Regions from separate parts of the Micromonospora sp. NPDC047730 genome, predicted to be linked through region 2. Evidence: predicted binding sites of a transcription regulator. Region 2 holds the regulator's gene; each other region holds the start of a gene.
What was found. Region 2 encodes HrcA, which represses chaperone genes, less so after heat shock. Its sites were predicted from a motif close to GGTTNGCACNCTCNNNNNGAGNGTGCNAACC; they were not measured.

Region 1: groL (chaperonin GroEL) is a predicted target of HrcA. The motif match lies at 1,579-1,609, and genes of this name have one in related genera.
Region 3: groES (co-chaperone GroES) is a predicted target of HrcA. The motif match lies at 4,113-4,143, and genes of this name have one in related genera.

The regions. Positions count from the first base shown of each region.
Region 1 covers NZ_JBIDCU010000008.1:95,668-102,347, forward strand. Annotated here, with positions in the region: gene ACGF5G_RS19695 (hypothetical protein) at 446-1,531, shown strand; gene groL (chaperonin GroEL) at 1,807-3,429, shown strand; gene ACGF5G_RS19705 (hypothetical protein) at 3,489-3,686, opposite strand; gene ACGF5G_RS19710 (GNAT family N-acetyltransferase) at 3,779-4,705, opposite strand; gene ACGF5G_RS19715 (S8 family serine peptidase) at 4,752-6,680, opposite strand, start outside.
Region 2 covers NZ_JBIDCU010000021.1:59,965-66,644, reverse strand. Annotated here, with positions in the region: gene ACGF5G_RS31100 (PhoH family protein) at 1-101, opposite strand, end outside; gene ACGF5G_RS31095 (serine hydrolase domain-containing protein) at 288-1,664, opposite strand; gene ACGF5G_RS31090 (histidine triad nucleotide-binding protein) at 1,661-2,020, opposite strand; gene ACGF5G_RS31085 (SDR family NAD(P)-dependent oxidoreductase) at 2,115-2,876, shown strand; gene ACGF5G_RS31080 (16S rRNA (uracil(1498)-N(3))-methyltransferase) at 2,880-3,614, opposite strand; gene dnaJ (molecular chaperone DnaJ) at 3,735-4,880, opposite strand; gene hrcA (heat-inducible transcriptional repressor HrcA) at 4,954-5,976, opposite strand; gene ACGF5G_RS31065 (DUF4870 domain-containing protein) at 6,221-6,680, shown strand, end outside.
Region 3 covers NZ_JBIDCU010000003.1:507,133-513,812, forward strand. Annotated here, with positions in the region: gene ACGF5G_RS11640 (DUF5319 domain-containing protein) at 1-176, shown strand, start outside; gene ACGF5G_RS11645 (response regulator transcription factor) at 335-1,159, opposite strand; gene ACGF5G_RS11650 (WhiB family transcriptional regulator) at 1,413-1,796, shown strand; gene groL (chaperonin GroEL) at 1,948-3,594, opposite strand; gene groES (co-chaperone GroES) at 3,665-3,979, opposite strand; gene ACGF5G_RS11665 (methyltransferase domain-containing protein) at 4,229-5,452, shown strand; gene ybaK (Cys-tRNA(Pro) deacylase) at 5,503-5,982, shown strand; gene ACGF5G_RS11675 (sugar ABC transporter substrate-binding protein) at 6,177-6,680, shown strand, end outside.

The DNA.
Region 1 (6,680 bases), on a different contig from region 2:
GCCCTTTCCGCCGCCGACCGCCCCGCGCGGCGGTGCCAACGACATCCGTCGATCCGCTCCGGCGGGTGAGCCGGTCGGGTGACCCGCTTCGACACATGGGTTCGGCGGGCGAAATGGTGGCGTGTGGTGGGCGCTGTCGAGCTGCCCCGTCTGTAGGACCACCCGTCTCGGTATGACCATGCCTCGCATCCGGCTCGGCCGCCTGCGAGGCGTGGTGTGCCCCATCTGTGAGGGCAGCTCGACAGGGGCCGGGCAGCGGCACCGGCGGGGTCCGGTTTCGGGGTGTGACCTGCGGCATCGTTGGACGCGAACCGTGGCCGGGACGGGTCGTGGTTCGTGGTCGTGGCCCGTGGTCGTGGCCCGTGGTCGTGGCACCCCGGGCTGCGGTACGGGGTGCCAGGCAGGGAAGATCGTGAGCCGGTTCAGCCGTCGCTGAGGAGGGTTCATGTCCGACCAGCCACCCCAGGGCACGCCGCCGTCGGGGGATCCCGACCCCGCCACGGCCGGCGATGCGAGCGCGCCGCAGCCGCAGGGGTGGGTCTTCCCGCCCACCGGCGGGTTCCCGGCCGGCTCCGGCCCGTACGGCGGGCAGCCGTGGTATCCGGGCGCGCCGGTCGTGTATCCGGGCGCGCCGGTCGCGTACCCGGGGCAGCCGGTCCACGGGTGGTACCCGCCCGGCCACGGCCTCGACCCGGCCGACCCGCTGGTCACGCCGCCCGGCGGCAGCGTGAGTGGCTGGTTCGACCGGTGCGTCGGCGCGGTGCGCCGGGGCTGGCGGACGCTGCTGCCGATCCTGCTGCTCACCCAGGTGCTGCCGGCCGTGGTGCTGTCGGTGCTCGCGCTGGTGGTCGACCCGTCGGCCAAGTGGGACGAGTCGATGGCCGACGACCCGGCCGCGCTGCCCGACACCTTCCTGGCCGACCTGGGCACCATGATGGCCGTGCTGATCGGCGGCGCACTGGTCTTCGGCCTGGTGCAGAGCCTCGGCTGGGCCGCCGGCACCTGGGTGGTCGCCCGGCAGGCGGCCGGCCAGCCGGTGACCGTCGGCGCCGCGCTGGGCTACGGCCTGCGCCGGGCGCCGGGCCTCTGGGGCTGGACCCTGCTGATGAGCGTGATCATCGGGCTCGGGGTGTGCTTCTGCGTCATCCCCGGCATCTACTTCGCCTTCGCGCTGAGCATGGCCGGCCCGGTCTACCTCTTTGAACGGCAGCACCCGATCGGCCGCTCGTACCGGATGTTCCACGACCGGCTGGGCCTGCTGCTCGGCCGGGTGGCGCTCGTCGCGGCGGCGGTGATCGTCGGGGGCGGGGCGGCCGGCCTGGTGGAGGGCATCGGCTCGCTGCCGTTCGGCGTCACCCCGCTGGAGTCGCCGGGCACGGCGGTGGGCGCGATCGCGGTGGCGGTGCTCGGCGGGGTGCTGGGCCTGCCCACCCACCTCGCCCAGCTGGTCGGCCTGGTCGTCACGTACGCCGAGCAGCGCGCCCACGAGGGGCCGGTGGACAGCGCGCGGCTAGCCGGTGAACTCGGCTGAGCGGGGCGGTCGTGCTTGCACTCGGCAGGGGAGAGTGCTAAACAAGTCATTGGCACTCGCATACCGTGAGTGCCAATGGTCGGGGCGGTAGGGCCACGGCCGCACGGGCGTCCACACGTCGGTGCGGCACATGGCCGGTCGTCGCGGGCTATCCGGCCCGGCCGAGGAGACGTCGTCGTCGCCAGGTGGCGACGTCCCCAAGGTGCGTACACCAGGCGGCCCATCCGGGACACAACCTCCGGGTGGCCCGTGAGTGTCCAGGAGGACAACGCCGTATGGCCAAGATGATCGCGTTCGACGAAGAGGCGCGCCGGGGCCTCGAGCGGGGCATGAACCAGCTCGCCGACGCCGTGAAGGTGACCCTCGGCCCCAAGGGCCGCAACGTCGTGCTCGAGAAGAAGTGGGGTGCCCCCACCATCACCAACGATGGTGTGAGCATCGCCAAGGAGATCGAGCTCGAGGACCCCTACGAGAAGATCGGCGCCGAGCTGGTCAAGGAGGTCGCCAAGAAGACCGACGACGTTGCCGGTGACGGCACGACGACGGCGACCGTCCTGGCCCAGGCCCTCGTCCGCGAGGGTCTGCGCAACGTGGCAGCCGGTGCCAACCCGATGGCCCTGAAGCGGGGCATCGAGGCCGCCGTGGCCAGCGTCTCGGAGGAGCTGTCCAAGCTCGCCAAGGACGTCGAGACCAAGGAGCAGATCGCCTCCACCGCCTCCATCTCCGCCGGTGACAGCACCGTCGGCGAGATCATCGCCGAGGCGATGGACAAGGTCGGCAAGGAAGGCGTCATCACCGTCGAGGAGAGCAACACCTTCGGCCTGGAGCTGGAGCTCACCGAGGGTATGCGCTTCGACAAGGGCTACATCTCGGCCTACTTCATGACCGACCCGGAGCGCATGGAGGCCGTCTTCGACGACCCCTACCTCCTGATCGTCAACAGCAAGATCTCGTCGGTCAAGGACCTGCTCCCGATCCTCGAGAAGGTCATGCAGTCGGGCAAGCCGCTGCTGATCATCGCCGAGGACATCGAGGGCGAGGCCCTGGCCACCCTGGTCGTCAACAAGGTCCGGGGCACCTTCAAGTCGGTCGCCGTCAAGGCGCCGGGCTTCGGTGACCGCCGCAAGGCCATGCTGGCCGACATCGCCATCCTCACCGGTGGCCAGGTCATCAGCGAGGAGGTCGGCCTCAAGCTGGACGCCGTCGGCCTCGACATGCTGGGCCGCGCCCGCAAGGTCGTGGTGACCAAGGACGAGACCACCATCGTCGACGGTGCCGGCGACGCCGAGCAGATCCAGGGCCGGGTCAACCAGATCCGGGCCGAGATCGACAAGAGCGACTCCGACTACGACCGCGAGAAGCTGCAGGAGCGGCTGGCCAAGCTGGCCGGCGGCGTCGCGGTGATCAAGGTCGGCGCGGCCACCGAGGTCGAGCTGAAGGAGCGCAAGCACCGCATCGAGGACGCCGTCCGCAACGCGAAGGCCGCCGTCGAGGAGGGCATCGTCCCGGGTGGTGGCGTCGCGCTGGTGCAGGCCGGCAAGACCGCCTTCGACAAGCTGGACCTGACCGGCGACGAGGCGACCGGCGCGCAGATCGTCAAGATCGCGCTGGACGCCCCGCTGCGGCAGATCGCCGTCAACGCCGGCCTCGAGGGCGGCGTGGTCGTCGAGCACGTCCGCAACATCGAGCCGGGTCACGGCCTCAACGCCGCCAACGGCGAGTACGTCGACCTGCTGGCCGCGGGCATCATCGACCCGGCCAAGGTGACCCGTTCGGCGCTGCAGAACGCCTCGTCGATCGCGGCGCTCTTCCTCACCACCGAGGCCGTCGTGGCGGACAAGCCGGAGAAGGCCCCGGCCGCCCCGGCTGGTCCGGGCGGCGGGGACATGGACTTCTGAGTCCAGCTCCACGTACGCCGGAAGGGGCGGGCCGCGTCAGCGGTCCGCCCCTTCCGCCGTCAGGTCGGCAGTGGTCGTTGGTTGCGTCTCTTCTGCGCCCGGCCGTACGGCTGCGGGATCTGGACCGGCTCGTCGACCAGCGCCACCGGCTCGTCGGTCGGCTCGTCGGCGCCGCTCATCTCCGCCTGCTGCTCGGCGTCGCCGTAGTCGAGCCGGTCGAACGGCAACGGGCCGGGGCGTTCGTCGTCCGTGGTCATGGCTGCCTCCTCTACCGAAACGGTAGGGGGCGTCGATCAAAGATGGGGGCGAATGGGGTTATCGGCGTCTATATCCCCTTCGCCCCCTTCCATCACTCCCCGAGCGTCCTGCGGTACAGGAAGAAGACCCGCTCGACCCGGGCGCCCGCGCTGCCCGAGTAGAACGGCACCGGCCCCACCCAGCCGATCTGCGCCGCCGTCACGCCCGCCGCCCGCTGGTCGCGCAGACAGCGGCGCAGCAGCACCCCGCCGATCCCCGAGCCCTCCGCCGCCGGGGCGGTGCCCATCGGCCCGAACCAGCTCGGCCGGGACGACCCGTACGCCGCGAAGCCGAGCACCTCGCCGTCGCGCTCGGCCAGGTGGCAGCCCGCCCCTTCCCGGCCCACCGAGCCGGCCAGCTCCGCGTCCCAGGCGCCGCCGAACGTGGCGCGGGCGAACTCCGCCAGCGCCGGCAGGTCGGCCGGCTCGGCGCGGCGGACCGAGACGCCCCGGCCGGCCAGCCGTGCCTCCGCCGCCTCCGTGGAGCGCAACGCGGGGGAGTCGTCGTACGACAGGTCGGCGGTCATGTTCCACGCCGTCCGGTCCTGCCGGTAGCCGAGCGCCAGCGCGGCGCAGACCGCCGGGGTGTAGCGCACGTCGATCCCGGGCCAGGCGTAGTACGGCGGGTTCCCCGCCAGCAGCACCTCGGCCGCGCCGAGACCGGCCAGGGTCCGCTCGGCGGACGACAGCAGCGCCCGCCCCACGCCCCGGCGCCGGTGGTCGGGGTGCACCACCACGAGGTCCACGTGCCCGAGCCCGGCGTCCCGCCCCGACAGGGAGCAGACCAGCGCCCCGACCAGCTCCGCCCCCCGGTACGCGCCCAGCGCGACGACCGGCCGGTCGGCGGCCGCCCGGGCCCAGAGCGCGGCCACGAGGGCCGGTGCCTCGGCGGCGTCCTCGGGCAGGTCCAGCGCCCGGCGGCACAGCTCCACCACGGCGGGCGCCCGGTCGGCGGTCAGCTCGACGATCTCCGCATCCATGGTCGCCGACCCTAGAGCACGGGGTGCGGGGGAGGGCAGGGGCCGCTCACCCGCGGGCCGCCCGCACCGCCGCGTACGCGTCGACCAGGCCGGCGCCGGTGATGTTCGCGTCGCCGCCGCAGGTCTCCGTCCGGGAGGCGTACGTCGCGTCGGCCGGGGTCGCGGTGTCCCGCAGGATCTGCCGGGTGCGCGGCAGGTCGCCCACCAGCGCCGGGTTGGCCGACCACATCAGCGCCACGACGCCGGCCACCTGCGGGGTCGCCATCGAGGTGCCGCTCAGGGCGGCGTACCCGCCGCCGGGCATCGCCGACAGCACCTCGTCGCCGGGGGCGACCAGGTCCGGCTTCGCCGCCCCCGCCACCGGTCCACGGGACGAGAAGTCGGTGACCCGGCGCCGCTGGTCCACCGCGCCGACGGTCAGCACGTCCGCGTACGGCGCGGGCGGGTCGTCGATCGAGCCGCAGTACGGGCCGGTGTTGCCGGCGGCGGCGACGACCAGGATGCCGGCGGCCTCCAGGGCGGCGGTGGCCGGCCGGAGCGCGCGCGGGTCGCAGCCCTCGATCGGCGGGCAGCCCCACGAGTTGGTGAGGATCTCCGGGGCGCGCGCCGGGCGCCCGTCCGTGAACGGGTTCCCGCCGGGCGGGAAGGGCGCCAGCATGAACTGGAGGCAGCCCAGGTAGTACCCGGGGTTGCCCAGGTTGCGGTCCAGGTTGACGCAGCCCACCCACTGCGCGCCCGGGGCCACCCCGATCCCCCCTCGGCCCACCGCGCTGCCCACGGTGTGCGTGCCGTGCCCGCCCTGGTCCGTCGGGGAGCGGGTGCCGTCCCACGGGTCGTACCAGGAGTCGTCGCCGCCCCGGAAGCCGGCGGCCAGCGCCGGGTGCCCGCCGTCCACCCCGGAGTCGGAGCTGCCCACCACGATCCCGGAGCCGTCCACCCCGAGCTGCGACCAGACGCGGTCCGCGCCGATCATCCGGACGTTCCACTCCGGGCCGGCCGGCGCGGGCGCGGTGCCCCGACTGCGGCCGGCCGGCGCGGGCAGCGGCCGCACCCGCTGGCTGACCAGCACCCGGGCCACCTCCGGCCGGCGGGACAGCCAGGCCCGCACCGCCGGCCCGCCGTCCACCTCGACCGCGTTGACCAGGTAGTAGGGGGTGTGGTCCAGCCGCAGCCGGCGCAGGTCCCGGCGCAGGTCGGCCTGGGTCCGCTCGGCGGTGTCGACCAGCCGCCGGTAGACCTCGCCGGCCCGCGCGTCCCGGCCGGCCCGTCCGGCCGTCGCCGGCACCCCGTCCAGGTCGGCCTGCTCGCGCAGCACCACGAACAGCCGCTCGCCGTGCAGGCCGGGCTGACCCGCGCCGACGGCCACCGCGCCGACCGTGACCAGCAGGGCCGCGGCGGTCACCCCGGCCACCCGCCGGCTCGGCCGCCGGCTGCGGGGCCGGGCCAGCAGCACGCCGTACGCCACGGCGAGCACGGCCGCGACGGCGAGCCCGGCGCCGGCGGCTGCCGCCACCCAGAACGGCACGTCGCGGGTGTTGGCCAGGACGAGGGTGATCTCCTCGGGATCGGTGAAGGCCAGCGGGCCGAACACGGCGAGCCCGACCAGCCAGCGGGTGGCGGCGCGGACCCCGGCCCGCCCGCCCGGCTCGCGCCCGCCCGGCTCACTTCCTGCGGTGCCCGGTGGGCCGGCCGGGGCGGTGCCCGACGGGCCGGCCGGGGCGGTGCCCGACAGGGCGGCCGGGGCGGTGCCCGACGGGTCGGCCGGCGCCGTGTCCGGCGGCGCGGCCGGGGTGGCGGCGGCCGGGCGGCGGGCCGCCGCGTGCAGGGCGGCCAGCGCGAAGCCGGCCGGCGGCAGGGTCAGCAGCAGGGACAGTTGCGCCCCGGACTGCCCGACCCCGGCGGCGAGGACGAGCAGCGCGACCCCGGCGACCAGCCCGCCGACCAGCACCAGCCGGGCTGGCCGGGGCGGCTCGCC
Region 2 (6,680 bases):
ATCTCGTCACCCGCGCCGAGCAGGTTGACCATGATCTTGGAATCCGGAACGGTGATCCTGGTCTGCACCCGGGGCGGGCCGGGAGGTGGGGTGCCGGTCATAGGTCGGGCCGAGGGGCCCTGCGCCACCTGCTCTCGATCTCGGCGCCGGGCCTGCTGGCGCGGCGCGCTGACGTTGCCCCCATCGTATCTGCTCAACAGCGGCGGCACCGCGCCCATTTCCGCGCGTGCGGGACGGCACGGACGGGACGCGGCCCGCGCCGGCCCCGCCCCGCCCGTACGCGCCCGTCAGGAGCCGGCGCGGAAGTCGTACCGGTCGAAGGTCTCCTGGGTACGGGTGAACCGGTAGGTCGCCCAGTGCATCCGGACCACCGCGCCGCGCTCGTCCCGGGTGAGCCGCAGCAGCTCGCCCACCTCACGCCCGGAGACCGTGCGGTACACGTCCGGCTGGTCGGGCAGTGGCGCGAAGACCGCCGGCGGCTTCCCCGCCGGGTCGTCGGCGCCCCGGGCCCGCAGCGCGCCGTCGTGCCACGAGAAGACGTACTCGAAGCCCTCGCCCCACCAGCGGCCCAGCAGCCCGCGTACGCCCTCGGGGGCGGGTGGGCCCGGCCGCCACGGCGCGACGTCGGCCGGGTCGTGCTCGACGGCGGCGGCCAGCAGCCGGTGTGGCAGGTCGAGGACCTCGCCGGCGGTGCCGGAGGAGCCGAGCACGGCGACGCCCATCGCGCCGGGCGTCCCCTCGCCGCCGCGCCGGCCGTAGACGCCGGCCAGGAAGCCGGGCATCGCGCCGTCGTGCCCGACGTGCATGATCCGCTTGCCCTGCGGCACCAGGATCAGCCCGAGCCCGAAGCCGCCCGACCAGAGCGTCTCGTCGGTGACCGTCGCCGGCCAGCGCATCTCCTCTAGCGTGGCCGGGGCGAGCACCGCGCCGGCCGGGTCCAGCGCCGCCGGGTCGGCGAGGAAGGCGGCCCAGCGGGCCATGTCGGTGGCGGTGCTCCAGAGCTGCGCCGCCGGCCCCACCGCGCCGAAGTCCGTGGGCGGCTCGGGGTGCGCCTCGTCGGAGTACGCGTCGACCAGGAAACCGGTCGCGGCGTGCGGGCCCGGCGTCACCGAGGTGTCGGCGAGCCCCAGCGGGGTCAGCACCCGCTCGGCGAGCGCCTCCGCCCAGGTGCCGCCCCGCAGGTGGCCGACGAGCCGGCCGAGCAGCGCCATACCGAGGTTGGAGTAGTGGTAGCGGCGGCCCGGCGGCAGCACCCGCTCGGCCCGGGCGAGGTCGGCGACCAGCTCGTCGACGTCGGGCGCGCGCAGGCTGTCCCAGACGTCGCCGTACGGCTCCCGTTGCAGGCCGGCGGTGTGCGACAGCAGCCGGCGCACGGTCAGCTCGCCGTGGGCCGGCAGGTCCAGGTGGCGGCCCAGCGGGTCGTCCAGGTCGAGCAGGCCGTCGTCGCGGCACTGGAGCGTCAGCACGGCGGTGAACGTCTTCGTGACCGAGCCGATCCGGAACCGGGTGCCCGGCCCCAGCTCGGTGTCGTTGCCGGTGCCGCCGACCGTGCACGTCCACAGCGGGCGGTCGGCCCGGTGCAGGGCCGCCGAGACCGCCGGCACCCGGGCCTGCGCCTGGACCGTGCGCACCAGCCGGGACAGCCGGTCGTCGACCACCGTCACGCGAGGTCCCGGGCCAGCATCGGGCCCAGCGGCGCCCCGCCGAGCACGTGCGCGTGCGCGTGGAAGACCTCCTGGCCGCCGTACGCACCGGTGTTGAACATCAGCCGGAAGCCGTCGCCGAGCAGCCCCTCGTCCTCGGCCACCGCGGCGGCCGTGGCGAGCACCTCGCCGGCCAGCGCCGGGTCGCCCTGGGCGAGCGTCGCCACGTCGGCGTAGTGCTCCTTCGGGATGACCAGCACGTGCACCGGCGCCTTCGGGCCGATGTCGCGGAAGGCGAGCGTGGTGGCGGTTTCCCGCACGACGGTGGCCGGGATCTCCCCGGCGACGATGCGGCAGAACAGGCAGTCGGTTCCCATCGGGGCAGTGTAAGGAAGGGCACCTTGTTATCGCTTTCGGTAGAGGAAGGGCCCCTTCCTTACACCTGGGGGTCGACCGGGCATGATGGCCGGCGTGACTTCACGGGCGGTACTGGTGACGGGGGCCTCGCGCGGCATCGGGCGGGCGGTGGCGACGGCGTTCGCGGCGAGCGGCGACCGGGTGGCGATCCACCACCGCGACTCGGCGGAGGCGGCCGGGCGGCTGCGCGCCGAACTGCCCGGCGAGGGGCACGTCGTGGTCCGCGCCGACCTGACCGACCCGGACGCCGTACGGGCCATGGTGGACGAGGCGGCCGGCCTGCTGGGCGGGCTGGACGTGCTGGTCAACAACGCCGGAGTGTACGGCGACCGGGACGCCCCGCACCCGGTCTTCGGCGCCTCCTACGCGCAGTGGCGCGCGCAGTGGCGGCAGGTGGTGGAGACCAACCTGACCGGCGCGGGCAACGTCATCTGGTGCGCGGCCCAGCACATGCGCGACCGGGGCGGCCGGATCGTCAACGTCTCCTCCCGGGGCGCCTTCCGGGGCGAGCCGGACCAGCCGGCGTACGGGGCGAGCAAGGCGGGGCTGAACGCGCTGGGGCAGTCGCTGGCGGTGGCCCTGGCCCCGTACGGCATCAGCGTCGCCACGGTGGCCCCGGGCTTCGTCGAGACCGACATGACCACGGAGCACCTGCGCGGGGAGCGGGGCGCCGCCATCCGGGCGCAGAGCCCGTTCAACCGGGTGGCCCGCCCCGAGGAGATCGCCGCCGCCGTGCACTGGCTCGCCTCCCCGCAGGCGGAGTGGGCCTCCGGCACCATCGTCGACCTGAACGGCGCCTCCTACCTGCGTAGCTGAGCGTCACCAGCGGGCGAGGCGGGTGGCGAGCACCGCGAGGGCGGCCACGCCGGCCGTCGAGGTGCGCAGCACCGACGGGCCCAGGCGGACGGCGCGGGCCCCGGCCCCGGTGAAGGTGTCCAGCTCGCTGTCGGCGATCCCGCCCTCCGGCCCGACGACCAGGACGATCTCGCCCGTGGCGGGCAGCTCGGCGGTGGTCAGCCGCTCCTGTGCCTCCTCGTGCAGCACGAACGCCGCGGCGGCCCCGCCGATGCGGCGCGCGACCTGGGCGGTGGACTCGTCCGGCGTCCCCGCCACCACGGGCAGCCAGGCGCGCCGGGCCTGCTTGGCCGCCTCCCGGGCGGTCGCCGCCCACTTCTCCCGCGCCCGTACGCCCCGGTCGCCGCGCCACTGGGTGACCGAGCGGGCCGCCGCCCAGGGAACGATCTCGTCCACCCCGACCTCGGTCATCGCCTGCACGGCCAGCTCGCCCCGGTCGCCCTTGGCGATGCCCTGCACCACGACCAGGCGCGGGACGGAGGCGTCGACGAACCCCCGGGAGGTGATCTCCAGGTCGAGGGTGCCGCGGCCGACGGCGGTCACCACGGCGGCGGCGGTGCCGCCCCGCCCGTCGGCGAGCAGCAGTTCCTCGCCGACGCGGAGCCGCTGCACGGTGGCGGCGTGGTGCCCCTCGGGGCCGTCGAGGGTCAGCCGGTCGGCGGTGGGCAGCGACTCGACCAGAAACAGCGGCGCGGACACGATGATCAGGCTAGCCGCCCCGGCGGCCGCCGGGGCGCCGAGGGCGGTGGAGCCGCCGGGCCGCCGAGGGCCGCGGAGCCGCCGGGCCGCCGCGGAGCGCGGCGGCCCGGGGCGTGCGGGTCAGGCGTGGCCGTTGAAGGCGTCGCGCATCCGGGAGAAGAAGCCGCCCTGCTTGGTCAGCTCGGCGACCTCCTCGCCCCGGGTCTTGGCGAAGTCGCGCAGCATCCGCTCCTGGTCGGCGTCGAGCTTCGTCGGGGTGCGCACGTCGAGGTGGACGTAGAGGTCGCCCCGGCCGGTGCCGCGCAGGTGCGGCACGCCCCGGGCGCGCAGCCGCAGCGTGCTGCTCGGCTGGGTGCCGGCCTTGACGTCGACCGTCTCCTCGCTGTCCAGCGTCTTGATGGTCAGCCGGGTGCCGAGGGCGGCGGCGGTCATCGGCACGGTGACCCGGCAGTGCAGGTCGTCGCCCTTGCGGGAGTAGACGTCGTGCGGCCGCTCGTGGATCTCGACGTAGAGGTCGCCGGCGGTGCCGCCGCCCGGGCCGACCTCGCCCTGCTGGGCCAGCCGGATGCGCATGCCGTCCTCGACCCCGGCGGGGATCTTGACGGTCAGCGAACGCCGGGTGCGGACGCGGCCGTCGCCGGCGCACGTCGGGCAGGGGTGCGGGATGGTGGTGCCGTAGCCCTGGCAGACGGTGCAGGGGCGGGCGGAGACCACCTGACCGAGGAAGGTGCGCTGCACCGACTGCACCTCGCCCCGGCCGCCGCACGCCTCGCAGGTGGCCAGGTGGGTGCCGGCCGCGGTGCCGGCGCCGGAGCAGGTGGTGCAGAGTACGGCGGTGTCGACGGTGATCGGCGCCTCGACGCCGAACGCGGTCTCGTTCAGGTCCAGCTCCAGCCGCAGGATCGCGTCGGCGCCCGGCCGGGTCCGCGGTCGCGGGCCCCGCGACCCGCCGGCCGCGCCGCCGAAGAACGCGTCCATGATGTCCTGGAAGCCGACGAACGGGCCGGCGCCGCCGGGACCGCCCGGGCCGCCCGCGCCGCCGCCGCCCGGGGCGAGCGGGTCGCCGCCCAGGTCGACGATCTGCCGTTTCCGGTCGTCCGAGAGGACCTCGTACGCGGCGTTGATGTCCTTGAACTTCTCCTGTGCCTCCGGGTCCGGATTGACGTCCGGATGGAACTGCCGCGCCAGCTTTCGGTAGGCACGCTTGATCTCGTCGTCGGAGGCTTCCCGGCTCACCCCGAGAATGCCGTAGTAGTCCCTGGCCACTGCGTTCCGTGTCCTCATGTTCGTCTCGCGTTGCGCCGGTCGTCGGCCGGAGCCGGCCGTCGGCCCTGACTGGTCAGTTCTGGGCCAGCAGCTCGCCCACGTAGCGTGCCACGGCCCTCACCGTGGCGATGGTGCCGGGGTAGTCCATCCGGGTCGGCCCGAGCACGCCGAGCCCGCCCACGATCGTCGCGCCCGGCCCGTAGCCGGTGCTGACCACCGAGGCGGCGCGCAGGTTGTCGATCTCGTTCTCGTCGCCGATCAGCACCCGGGTCGTGCTCGGCTCCGCCTCGCCGATGAGCTTGAGCAGCACGACCTCCTCCTCCAGCGCCTCCAGGATGGGGCGCAGCGAGCCCTGGAAGTCGAGCAGGCCGCCGCGGGTGAGGTTGGCCGTGCCGGCCAGCGCGATCCGCTCCTCGTGCCGCTCGACCAGCGTCTCCAGCAGCACGGTGGAGAGGGTGGTCATGGCCGGCCGCAGGTGCGGCACCGACTCCTCGACCAGCGCCTGCACCAGCGGCGGGGTCTCGGACAGCCGGGTGCCGACCAGCTTCTCGTTGACCAGCCGGCGCAGGTCCGTGACGTCGTCGGCGGGGATCGGCCCGGGCAGCTCGACCAACCGCTGCTCGACCCGGCCGGTGTCGGCGATCATGACCAGCATCAGCCGGGTCGTGGAGATCGGCACCAGCTCCAGGTGGCGGACGGAGGAACGGGCCAGGCTCGGGTACTGCACCACGGCGACCTGCCGGGTCAGCTGCGCCAGCAGCCGTACGGTGCGGTGCACCACGTCGTCGAGGTCGACCGCGCCGACCAGGAAGCGCTCGATCGCGCGGCGCTCGGCCGGGCTGAGCGGCTTGACCCTGGACAGCCGGTCCACGAAGAGCCGGTAGCCGCGGTCGGTGGGCACCCGGCCGGCGCTGGTGTGCGGCTGGCGGATGTAGCCTTCCTCCTCCAGCACGGCCATGTCGTTGCGGACGGTCGCCGGGGAGACCCCGAGCTGGTGCCGCTCGACCAGCGCCTTGCTGCCGACGGGCTCCTGCGTGGCGACGTAGTCCTCGACGATCGCGCGCAGCACGGCGAGCTTGCGGTCGTCGAGACCCATCGTTCCCCACCTCCTGTCGCACGTCGGACCCCCGCGCCCCGAGGGGCGGGCGGGTTGCTGGCACTCGCTGCGGACGAGTGCCAGTCTACGTCGGCGCGCCCGCCGACGCGATGATCAACCTGGGACGGCGATCCGACCGGCGCCACCCGGCCCGTGGCGGCGGCGGCGCCAGAGCCGATCATCCGGACATCCCGGTCGGAGTCGCTCTGGTGCGGCCTTGCCCGCGGCCCCTACCGTGACGTCCATGACTGAACCACCTCGCCCTCCCGGAGCGGGGGACCCCGGCGACCGGCCGGACCCGGCCGCTCCGTCGGGGGTTCCCGGGCCGGCCGGCTCCGACGAACCCACCGCACCACTGTCCGGGGCACCGGGCCCGGGCGGCTATCCCCCGCCCGGTGGCTATCCGCCGCCCACCGGTGACCAACCGCCGTCGGGCGGCTACCCTCCGCCGGGTGGCTACCCGCCGCCCGGTGGCTATCCCCCGCCGGGCGGCTACCCCCCGCCGGGGGTCGGCTATCCGACCGGCGGCGGCTACGGCGCGCCCACCGGCGGCTACGCCAACAACGAGGACAAGAACTGGGCCCTGATCGCCCACTTCGGCGGCGCGGCCGGGGTGATCGTCGGCGGTGGCCTGCTCGGCTGGGTCGCACCGCTCATCGCGCTGATGGCCAGGGGACAACAGTCGCCGACCGTCCGGGCGCACG
Region 3 (6,680 bases), on a different contig from region 2:
TGCTCCGGGGCAACCTGCGTCACCTGCTCAGCTCCGGGCGGCCCCGGGTGCACGAGCCGGCCTACGACCCCGATCCGGACCACTACGTCACCTGGGACTACGCCCGGGGCTACGCGGACGGCGTGCACGACACCCTGACCGAGGGCTCGGACGAGGAGCCCGGCACGGAGAGCTGAGGCACGGCCGCCGCCGCGGGGGCACCGGCCGCCGGCCACACCCGGCAGTTCACCGGCCCGGCGCCGCGCGCTCGGCACCGAGCGGCAGCCGGCGGTCGCGCTCGCCAGCCCATCGGCCAGGCGCACCGGGCTCAGCCCACCAGCCCGGCATCCCGGGCTCAGGCCACCAGGCCGGCGCGGAAACCGGCGGCCACGGCGTGCGCGCGGTCCCGGGCGCCGAGCTTGCGGAACAGCCGGCGGGCGTGGGTCTTCACCGTGTCCTCCGAGACGAACAGCTCGCGGCCGATCTCGGCGTTGCTCTTGCCCTCCGCCATGCCGAGCAGCACCTGGAGCTCGCGCTCGGTCAGCCCGATCTGGGACCGGCCGCCGCGCGCGCCGGACGCGCCCCGCTGCCCCGCGGGCACCGCCTCCGCCGGCTCACCGGCCGGGTCGGCCGGGTCGTCGCCGCGTTGCGCCGGCACCACGGTCGGCGCACCGCCCGCGCCGTCTGCGGACGGGGCCGACCAGGCGGGGCCGGGGTCGGCCGGCGGCCGGCCGGCCGGGGTGGCGCGGGCGAGCCCGCCGACCGCCGCGGTGTCCCGCGCCGGGTCGGTGACCCGGCTCCGGGTCGCCCGGCCGGGGGCGACGAGCAGCAGCAGGGCCTTGGCGACCGCGCTGGTCAGGTCGTGGTCCGCGCCCTGGATCAGGCCCCGGGCGCCGGCGCTGATGGTGGCGGCGGCCGCCTCCGACTCCTCGGTGCCGAGCAGCAGCACCGAGGCCTGCGGCGCGCGGGCGAGCACCCGGCGCACGAAGCCCGCGCTGTCCGGCCGGGTGAGGGCCGTGTCCGCCAGCACCACGTCGGCCGGACGCTCGGCCAGACGCAACATCACCTCGGGATCGGAGACAGCGGTCCGCACGACGGCGGACAGCCCGAGCCGGGCCGCCGCGGACGTCAGATGCTGCGCCGCAAGCGGTGTCCGAACGCACACGAGAACCGTACGCACAGTGGTCTCCTCTCCGCCCACGAGCAGACCATGACCGAGTCCGGTCGCGAGGAGGTTCCCGGCAATCCTCCGAACTTTTCCGACAAGTAGGGCATATGCCGCTAGTTGCCCAAGGTTTTCGATCACAGAAGTGTGAGCCGGGGAAAGCTCGGGTAGGGAGCATCCAGGCCGGAAACGGCGCGCCTGCGCGGACCGCCGCCCGGACGCCGGTTCACATGGATCTCCGCGGTGCCGCGCGGGAGGAGGGGTGCTGATGTCGAACGTACGTAGACTGCCCGGACCCATCGTCGATCTCTGGGACTGGCAGCGGCTCGGTGCCTGCCGGGGCCGGGACAGCGCACAGTTCTTCCACCCCGACGGCGAGCGCGGCTCGTCGCGCCTGCGCCGCGAGTCCGGCGCCAAGGCCGTCTGCCGCACCTGCCCCGTCCGGGCCGAGTGCGCCGCGCACGCCCTCGCCGTCCGGGAGCCGTACGGCGTGTGGGGCGGCTTCAGCGAGTCGGAGCGGCTGCGGCTGCTCGCCGTCGGCTGGGAGGACCTGGCCGACCGCCGGCAGACCCGGGTCGACATCGCCCGCCTGGAGGCTCGCCTGGGCCGGCCGCACAAGTCGACCGTCCCGGCCCAGCGCAAGATCGCCTGAGCCCGGCCACCCGAGGACCACACCGACGCCGCGCCCCCGCCCGGGGCGCGGCGTCGCGCCGTCCCCGGTCCACGACGGCGCGCCGCCCCCGAAAGGCGTCGGGGCGCACCGTCACGCGGACGGTGCGCCCCGACTAGGCGTACGGCGAGGGTCAGAAGCCCGGGCCGTGCTGGTGGCCGTGACCGTGGCCGTGGCCGTGGCCACCGGCGGCGGCCGGCTCGGCCTTCTCCGGCTTCTCCACCACGAGGCTCTCCGTGGTGAGCAGCAGGCCGGCGATCGACGCGGCGTTGCTGACCGCGTTGCGGGTCACCTTCACCGGGTCGAGGATGCCGGACTTCGCCAGGTCGACGTACTCGCCGCTGGCGGCGTCGAGGCCGTGGCCCCACTCCTTGCCGACGACCTTCTGCACCACGACGTAGCCGTCGTGGCCGGCGTTCTGGGCGATCCAGCGCAGCGGCTCGACCAGCGCCTTGCGCACGATCGAGACGCCGACCTTCTCGTCACCGGTGAAGCCGAGGTCGTCGTCCAGCGCCGGCAGGATCTGCGCCAGGGCGGCGCCGCCGCCCGGGACGGTGCCCTCCTCGACCGCGGCCTTGGTCGCGGCGATCGCGTCCTCGATGCGGTGCTTGCGCTCCTTCATCTCGACCTCGGTCGCGGCACCGACCTTGATGACCGCGATGCCGCCGGACAGCTTGGCCAGCCGCTCGGCGAGCTTCTCCCGGTCCCAGTCGGAGTCGGAGGCCTCGATCTCCTTGCGGATCTGGGCCACCCGGTCCGCGACCTCGCCCGCCTGGCCGCCGCCGTCGACGATCGTGGTGTTCTCCTTGTCGACCACCACGCGGCGGGCGCTGCCGAGCACCTCCAGGCCCACCTGGTCGAGCTTGTAGCCCAGCTCCGGGGCGACCAGCTCGGCGCCGGTGAGGATCGCCATGTCCTGGAGCATCGCCTTGCGGCGGTCGCCGAAGCCCGGGGCCTTGACCGCGCAGACCTTGAGGGTCTTGCGGATCGAGTTGACCACCAGGGTGGACAGCGCCTGGCCCTCGACGTCCTCGGCGATGATCAGCAGCGGCTTGCTGTTCTGGAGGACCTTCTCCAGCAGCGGCAGCAGCTCCTCGATCGCCGAGATCTTCTGGGTGGTGATCAGGATGTACGGGTCCTCCAGGACCGACTCCTGCCCCTCCACGTCGGTGACGAAGTTCGGCGAGATGAAGCCCTTGTCGAACTGGAGGCCCTCGGTGACGTCCAGCTCGGTGGTGAGCGCGGAGCCCTCCTCGACGGTGATGACACCGTCGCGGCCGACCCTCTCCATCGCCTCGGCGATCAGCTCGCCGATGGTGGCGTCCTGCGCGGAGATGGTCGCGACGTGCGCGATCGACTTCTTGTCGGCGACCTCGACCGCGCGGCCGAGCAGCGCCTCGGAGACCTTGGCGGCCGCCGCGTCGATGCCCCGCTTGAGGCCGGTCGGGTTGGCGCCGGCGGCCACGTTGCGCAGGCCCTCGCGGACCATCGCCTGGGCCAGCACGGTGGCGGTGGTGGTCCCGTCGCCGGCGACGTCGTTGGTCTTGGTCGCCACCTCCTTGACCAGCTGCGCGCCGAGGTTCTCGTACGGGTTGGTGAGCTCGATCTCCTTGGCGATGGTCACGCCGTCGTTGGTGATCGTGGGCGCACCGAATTTCTTGTCCAGGACGACGTTGCGCCCGCGCGGGCCGAGGGTCACCTTGACCGCGTCCGCGAGGGCGTTGACACCATGCTCGAGCAGGTGCCGGGCGTCGTCCGAGAAGCTCAGGATCTTCGCCATGAATGTCCCTTCGAAGCGACGTTGCCCCGGCCCGGCGAGCCGGACCGGGGCAACGACACTGATCGGTTGCTTACTTCTCGATGACCGCGAGGACGTCGCGGGCGGAGAGCACCAGGTACTCCTCGCCGGCGTACTTGACCTCGGTGCCGCCGTACTTCGAGTAGAGGACGGTGTCGCCGACCTTGACGTCGACCGGCACGCGGTTACCCTTGTCGTCGATCCGGCCCGGGCCGACAGCGAGGACGGTGCCCTCCTGCGGCTTCTCCTTGGCGGTGTCGGGGATCACGATGCCCGACGCCGTGGTGGTCTCAGCCTCGTTCGCCTGGACCACGATCCGGTCCTCGAGCGGCTTGATCGCAACCTTGGTCGCGGTAGTCACGGGCATACCCTCCTGGGGTACTGGTTTCGTTACCGGTCGGCATGCCGACCGGCGTCAATCTGCCACATGCCACCGGGCGGGGCCGTCGTCGCGGGTGCCGGTCCGCCTGGCGTTCAGCGCCCGGGCCTGACAGCCCGGAAGCTGGCACCCTCGGGGTGAGAGTGCTAATCGCAGGTTATTCCTCGGCTAGCACTCCGTCAAGGAGAGTGCCAACCCGCCGGCCGGCGCGTCGGGCCGGGCGGCCAGAATGACCGCGTGGACCTCGACCAGTTCGCCGCCCTGCGTACGCCCGAGGGGTCGGTCGCGCTCGACGCGGCCGCGCGGGTGGCCGGCGGCGACCCGCTGGCCGCGGCGGCCGCGCTCCGCTCGGCCGGAATGCCGCCCGCGCTGGCGGCGGCCGCACTCACCCAGGCCGAGCTGCGCCGCCGGGCGGTCGGCAAGTTCGGGCCGGCGGCGGCGGGGATGTTCCTGACCCGGGCCGGGCTGGAGCAGGCCACCCGCGGCACCGTCGCGGCGCGGCGCGCACGCCGGCTGCGCGCCGCCGGCGTGCGTACCCTGGCCGACCTCGGGTGCGGCCTCGGCGCGGACGCGCTCGCCGCCGCCCGGGCCGGCATCCGGGTGTACGGGGTGGAGGCCGACCCGGTGACCGCCGCGATGGCCGCCGCCAACGCGGAGGCGGCCGGGCTGGCCGAACTGTTCACGGTGGAGTGCGGCGACGCCACGGCGTTCGACGTCAGCCGGGTCGACGGGGTGTTCTGCGACCCGGCGCGGCGGAAGGCGGGCACTGGGCGGCGGGTCTTCGACCCGAACGCCTACTCCCCGCCCTGGGACTTCGTCATCGGCCTGGCCGCGCGGGTGCCGTACACGGTGGTGAAGGTGGCGCCCGGGATCGACCACGCGCTGATCCCCGCGGGCGCCGAGGCGGAGTGGGTGAGCGCGGACGGCGACCTGGTCGAGGCGGCGCTGTGGTGCGGCCGGCTCGCCGAGGTCCCCCGCCGGGCCACCCTGCTGCGCGGTAAGGAAGGGCCCCCTGTTAACGCCTCCGGTAGAGGAAGGGTCCCCTGCTATCAGGTGACCGGCTCCGGCGACGCCGAGGCGCCGGTCGGGCCGGTCCGCCGCTTCCTGTACGACCCGGACCCGGCGGTGGTCCGCGCGCACCTGGTCGCGGAGCTGGCGGGTGCCCTCGACGCGACGCTGGCCGACCCGAGCATCGCCTACCTCTACGCGGACGCCCCGGCGGCGACCCCGTTCGCCCGCTGCCTGGAGGTCACCGACGTGCTGCCGTTCTCGCTCAAGCGGCTGCGGGCGCTGCTGCGGGACCGCCGGGTCGGGCGGGTGGAGATCCTCAAGCGCGGCTCCGCGCTGGAGCCGGAGAAGCTGCGGCGGGACCTGCGGCTGGCCGGCGACGAGGCGGCCAGCCTGGTGCTGACCCGGGTCGCCGGGGCGCCGACGGCGCTGGTCTGCCGGCCGGTCGGGTAGCCGGCCTTATCGGCTCGCGGGCCACCCGGGCCCGGGTTAGCTTGACGGTCATGGCGGGACAGGGCACTCCGGCGACCGCGCTGCTGACGAAGCGGAAGATCGCCCACAGCACGCATCCGTACGACGTCTCCCCCGACGCGCCGAACTACGGCGCGCTGGTCGCGGCGGCGCTGGGGGTGCCCCCGGAGCGGGTGTTCAAGTCGCTGGTCGCCGAGGTCGACGGCGCGCTGACCGTGGCGGTCGTGCCGGTCACCGGCGAGCTGGACCTCAAGGCGCTCGCCGCGGCGGTCGGCGGCAAGCGGGCCGCCATGGCCGACCGGGCGGTGGCCGAACGGGTCACCGGCTACGTGCGCGGCGGGATCAGCCCGCTCGGCCAGCGCCGGCGGCTGCCCACGGTGCTCGACTCGTCGGCGCTCGACCACCCCACCGTCTACGTCTCGGCGGGCCGGCGCGGCCTCCAGCTCCAACTCGCCCCGCAGGATCTGGTCGCCCTCACCGGGGCGGCCACGGCCCCGCTGTCCGCCCGCTGAGCTGCGCCGCTCCCCGAGCCGGCGGGAGAGCGCTCCCGCGTGGGGCGACGGCCGGGTGACAGGGACGTTGCTGAATTGTTACTGCCAACAACAAACTCGCCACCTCGGCACTCTTGTGCCCACAGTGTGACGCGGAATACGTTGCCGGACACAACAAACCAGCATCATCCCCCACCCCCGAAAGGACCCTGCACATGCGCAAGGGCTTCCTCACCCTCGCCGCCGTGGGCCTGCTCGCCACCGGCGGCATGACCGCCTGCGGCGACGACTCCGGCAGCGGTGACCAGGCTGGCGGCAGCGACAAGGCCCCGAAGATCGGCGTGATCCTGCCGGACAGCAAGTCCTCCGCCCGGTGGGAGGGCGCGGACCGCAAGTTCCTGGAGGAGGCGTTCAAGGCCGCCGGCGTCGAGTACGACATCCAGAACGCCCAGGGCGACAAGAACGCGTTCCAGACCATCGCCGACCAGATGATCACCAACGGCGTGACCGCCCTGATGATCGTCAACCTGGACTCCGGCACCGGCAAGGCCGTGCTCGACAAGGCCAAGTCCCAGGGCGTGGCGACGATCGACTACGACCGGCTCACCCTGGGCGGCTCGGCCACCTACTACGTCAGCTTCGACAACGAGGCCGTCGGCAAGCTCCAGGGCGAGGGCCTCAGCAAGTGCCTCACCGACAAGGGCGCCAAGAACCCGGTC